One region of the Xanthobacter sp. 91 genome, then DNA from elsewhere that is predicted to be linked to it. Evidence: predicted binding sites of a transcription regulator. Region 1 holds the regulator's gene; the other holds the start of a gene.
The links. Region 1 encodes LexA, which represses DNA repair genes until DNA is damaged. Its sites were predicted from a motif close to TGTTCNNNNTGTGTTCNG; they were not measured.
Positions count from the first base shown of each region.

Region 2: a site for LexA is predicted at 1,037-1,054, ahead of A37E_RS0110100 (YifB family Mg chelatase-like AAA ATPase). Genes of this name have one in related genera too.

Region 1 covers NZ_JNIB01000001.1:4,767,141-4,769,527, forward strand. The annotation lists gene glp (gephyrin-like molybdotransferase Glp) at 1-724, shown strand, start outside; gene lexA (transcriptional repressor LexA) at 883-1,593, shown strand; gene A37E_RS0122260 (ComEC/Rec2 family competence protein) at 1,714-2,387, opposite strand, start outside.
Region 2 covers NZ_JNIB01000001.1:2,122,616-2,125,002, forward strand. The annotation lists gene A37E_RS0110100 (YifB family Mg chelatase-like AAA ATPase) at 1-976, opposite strand, end outside; gene A37E_RS0110105 (class I SAM-dependent methyltransferase) at 1,121-1,903, shown strand; gene A37E_RS0110110 (polyhydroxyalkanoic acid system family protein) at 1,910-2,221, opposite strand; gene gshB (glutathione synthase) at 2,335-2,387, opposite strand, start outside.

The sequences.
Region 1 (2,387 bases):
CCATGCGACCGTGCCGGTCGCCCGCCGCCCGCGCGTCGCGCTGCTTCAGACCGGCGACGAGCTGGTGCTGCCGGGCCAGGGCACCGGCAACGACAGCGAAATCGTCGTCTCCAACGCCTTCGGCCTCGCGGAACTGGCCCGCCGCGCCGGCGCCGATGTGACCGACCTCGGCCTCATCAAGGACGACCTCGCCGCCATCCGCGCCGTGGTGGCGCGGGCGCTCTCCGGCGAGTTCGATCTCGTCGTCTCCTCCGGTGGCGCTTCGGTGGGCGATCATGACCTCATGGCCCCGGCGCTGAAGGCGGAAGGGGTCGATCTCTCGGTCCACAAGATCGCGCTCAGGCCCGGCAAGCCGCTGATGTTCGGCCATCGCGGCACCGTGCGGGTGCTGGGGCTGCCAGGCAACCCGGTGTCGTCCCACGTCTGCGGGATGGTCTACCTCGTCCCCCTCATCCGCGCCCTGCAGGGCGATTCCCGCCCCGGCCCCGAGACGGTGCCGGCGCGCCTCGCGGCGGACCTGCCGCCCAATGACGTGCGGCGCGATTTCATGCGCGCGACCCTCGAGCGCCGGGCGGATGGCTCGATCCACGCCATCCCCTGCACCTCGCAGGACAGCGCCATGCTGAGCATTCTTTCCGCCGCCGACTGCCTTCTGGTGCGCCCGCCTTTCGCCCCGGCGGGCCGCGTCGGAGACCCCTGCGAGATTATTCCCTTCGCGGATTGAGCCCTTAACGGAGCCTTCACCACTTGCGGAACACAAAAGGAACAGATAAAGACTGTTCATGATTTGTTTCGCGGCGCACCGGGCGGGATGCGCCTTGAATCGGGACCGGCCGAGAGCGCCTGTTCCGCGGCGGTGCGTGCAAGGAACGGGGCCAGGGAATGCTCACTCGGAAGCAATATGACCTTCTGCGCTTCATCCATGAGCGGCTGAAGGAGACCGGTGTTCCCCCCTCCTTCGACGAGATGAAGGAAGCGCTGGACTTGCGCTCCAAGTCCGGTATCCACCGCCTCATCACCGCTCTGGAAGAGCGCGGCTTCATCCGCCGCCTGCCCAATCGCGCCCGCGCGCTGGAGGTGGTCCGCCTGCCCGACAGCGTGGCGCCGGGCCTCGCCTCCGCCCGGTCCGCAGGGCGGGGTTTCTCGCCCTCGGTCATCGAGGGCAGCCTCGGCAAGGTCCGCCCCGTGGCGGAGGATGACGAGGCGGGACAGGTGGTCTCGGTGCCGGTCATGGGCCGCATCGCCGCCGGCTCGCCCATCTCCGCCATTCAGAGCCGCAGCCATACGCTGAACATCCCGCCCGAAATGCTGGGCTCCGGCGAGCATTTCGCCCTTGAGGTGCGCGGCGACAGCATGATCGAGGCCGGCATCCTCGACGGCGACACGGTGCTGATCCGCAAGTGCGATTCCGCCGACACCGGCGACATCATCGTCGCGCTGGTGGACGACGAGGAAGCCACCCTCAAGCGCCTGCGCAAGAAGGGGGCGTCCATCGCGCTGGAGGCCGCCAATCCGGCCTACGAGACCCGGATCTTCGGTCCCGACCGCGTGCGCATCCAGGGCCGCCTGATCGGCCTCATGCGCCGCTACTGATCCTTATTTCTCCCGCGGGAGATCCGGAACGGGGTGAGGGGCGCGGTGGTCCACGCTCAACGGGCGCCTGCGCTTTTTTGAAGGCGTTGCCCCTCACCCCGACGCCTGGCAATTGTCGTGTCAGGGGGCGGTGGCATCGGTCTGCGGATCGCCCGCATCGACCGCCTCCCGCTCCGGTGCGAGGTCCGGCGGCAGCGGTGCCATCCACGGCCGGGACACTGAGGGGCTGCGGCTTCGCTCGGCCACGAGGGCGCCCTCGCGCAGGGTGAAGGCGAGCGTTCCGGTCCGCGCGAGTTTTTCCGGCGTCAGCACCTCGGCCGGGCAGGCCCGGGGAGGGGCATCGCGGGTCACGACCATGCGGGCATTCAGGCAGTCCGCCTCCAGGCTCTCGGCGCGCCGGGAGACAGCGATGGTGCCGCCGCCGGGCAGCGGCGCGGTGCAGCCGAGCGGGTCGCACAGGAAGGCGGAGGCGAGGTCCTTGGTGCCGGCCGTCCGGCGGTCGCCCTCCCGCGTCAGCCATTGCTCCACCACCAGTTTCTGGCCCGAGGCACCGAGCACGGAAAGCCGTCCATCCGGCATCCGCACCGCCACCGTCTGCGCATCGGGCGCGATGAGGAGGTCCGGCTTCAGCGGCGTTCCCGCCACCAGCGCGGCGAGGCCGAGGGGCACCAGCGCTGCGAGGGTGAGCACGCCCCGCAGCAGGCAGAGGGCCAGCAGCGCGAGGGAGAGCCAGAGCAGCGTTCCGGCACCGACGAAGGCGGCGCGGATGTCTGCCCCCGGCAGCGTGCCCACCC
Region 2 (2,387 bases), 2.6 Mb from region 1:
CGATCAGGACCTCGCCCGATTCCAGCGGCTGGCGCAGGGAATCGAGCACCTGCGGCGTGAATTCCGGCAGTTCGTCGAGGAACAGAACGCCATTGTGGGCGAGCGAGACCTCGCCCGGCTTCGCCTTGGCGCCGCCGCCGACCATGGCCGCCATGCTGGCCGAATGGTGCGGGGCGCGGAACGGGCGGCGGTCCATCAGCGCGCCGTCCTCGATGGTGCCGGCCACCGAGGCGATCATGGAGACATCCAGCATCTCGGCCGGCGACAGCGGCGGCAGGATGGACGGCAGGCGCTGCGCCAGCATGGATTTGCCGGCACCCGGCGGTCCGACGAACAGGAGATTGTGGCCGCCGGCCGCGGCCACCTCCAGCGCCCGCTTGGCGGTCTCCTGGCCCTTCACGTCGCGGAGGTCGAGCATGGTGTCTCCCGGCGGTTTCATCCGTGGCTCGGGCCGGCCCATCACCTGGCGTCCGGTCATGTGGTTGGCGAGCTGGATGAGGGACTGCGGGGCGAGGATGTCCATGTCGGGGCTGGCCCAGGCGGCCTCGGCACCGCACGGGGCGGGGCAGATGAGGCCGTGCCCGCGCGCATTGGCGCCGATGGCTGCCGGAAGCACGCCGGCCACGGCCGCGATGGCGCCGTCCAGGGCCAATTCGCCCACGACCGTGAAGCCGGCGAGGGCATCGCCGGGGATGGCACCGATGGCGGCCATCAGCCCCAGCGCGATGGGCAGATCGTAATGGGAGCCTTCCTTGGGCAGGTCGGCAGGGGCGAGGTTCACCGTGATGCGCCGCGCCGGAAGGGCAAGCCCTGACGCGATGAGCGCTGCGCGCACACGCTCCTTGGCCTCGGTCACGGCCTTGTCGGGCAGGCCGACGATGGTGAAGGCCGGCAGGCCGGCCGCCACATGCACCTGAACATCCACTGGGCGCGCCTCGACGCCCTCGAACGCGACTGTCGCCACCCGCTGGATCACAGCCGCCCCCTGCCTGCTGTCCGTCTGCATCTCAAGGTAGCGGAGGGCGGGCCCGCTCGCAAGAACGAAAGAGGAACAATCGTGCTTGCGTCAAACGCCGCCCCGGCTATGCTGGAGGTAGCAAGAGGATCGGGGAGATCAGCCATGGCCGCCGAAGGTGCAGGCGCGCGCAGTCACGAGGCCCATGTGGTCGAGATGTTCGGCCCGCAGGCCGCCGCCTATGTGGCGAGCGCTGTCCATGCGCGGGGTGCTGATCTCGATGCGCTCAAGGCCCTCGTGGAAGAGGCGCGGCCCGCCCGGCTGCTCGATCTCGGCTGCGGCGGTGGGCATGTGAGCTTCACCGCCGCGCCGTTCGCGGGCGAGGTGGTGGCCTACGATCTGTCCGAGGACATGCTGGGCGCCGTCGCGGCGGAGGCGAAGGCCCGGGGCCTCGCCAACATCGCCACGAAACAGGGCGTCGCTGAGCGCCTGCCCTTCGCCGACGGCAGCTTCGACATGGTCGCTTCGCGTTACAGCGCGCACCACTGGCGGAATGTGCCGCAGGCCCTTGCCGAGGTGCGGCGAGTGGTGAAGGCAGGCGGGCAGGTGGTCATGATGGACGTGATCGCGCCCGAATGGCCGGTGGCGGACACCTTCCTCCAGACGGTGGAATTGCTGCGCGATCCCTCCCACGGACGGGACTACAGCGCCTCCGAATGGAGCCGCATCGCCGAGGAGGCGGGGTTCAGGGTGGTGCGCACGGCGCACCGGCGCCTGAGGCTGGAGTTCGCCTCCTGGGTGGCGCGCATCCGCACGCCGGAGCTGCATGTCGCCGCCATCCGCTCGCTGATGGCGGGCGCCAGCGCGGACGTGGCAACCCACTTCGAGTTCGAGGCGGACGGCTCCTTCTCCATCGACACGCTGACGCTGGAACTGGAAACGGCCTGAGCCGGCCTATTTCTTCTCCAGCATCAGGCGGCCCTGCTTCTGGATGAGGTCCTTCGCCTTGCGGGCGACCAGATCCAGCATGAACGGCAGCTCCACGGAGAGGTGCACCGCATCGTCCGCCACCTGAAGCTTGCCGCTCGCCGTCTGTCCCAGCGCGGCGATGCGGAAGTCCAGCTGCTCTCCGGTCCAGGTTTCCTCCAGGATGGAGATGTGGCGCGAGAAGCGGTCGCGCACGCCGGTCAGCCCCGCCTGGAGGCGCCGCGTCGCCTCGGCCTTGCCGAGGCGGTGGGGGATGGAGGCGGTAAAAGGCTGTCCCATGGTCGGTCCTGTGATGTCCGGGGGTGCGTCCTGACGGATAACGCCCGCAGCCGCACGGCGGTTCGCGCGGCGGGCCGAGGGCGCCGCCGCGTTGGTCTCGATTGGAAGGTGCCTCAGGCGGCGCGGCGGGCCTCGATGCGGTCCCAAATCTGCGCCGCGATGTCCG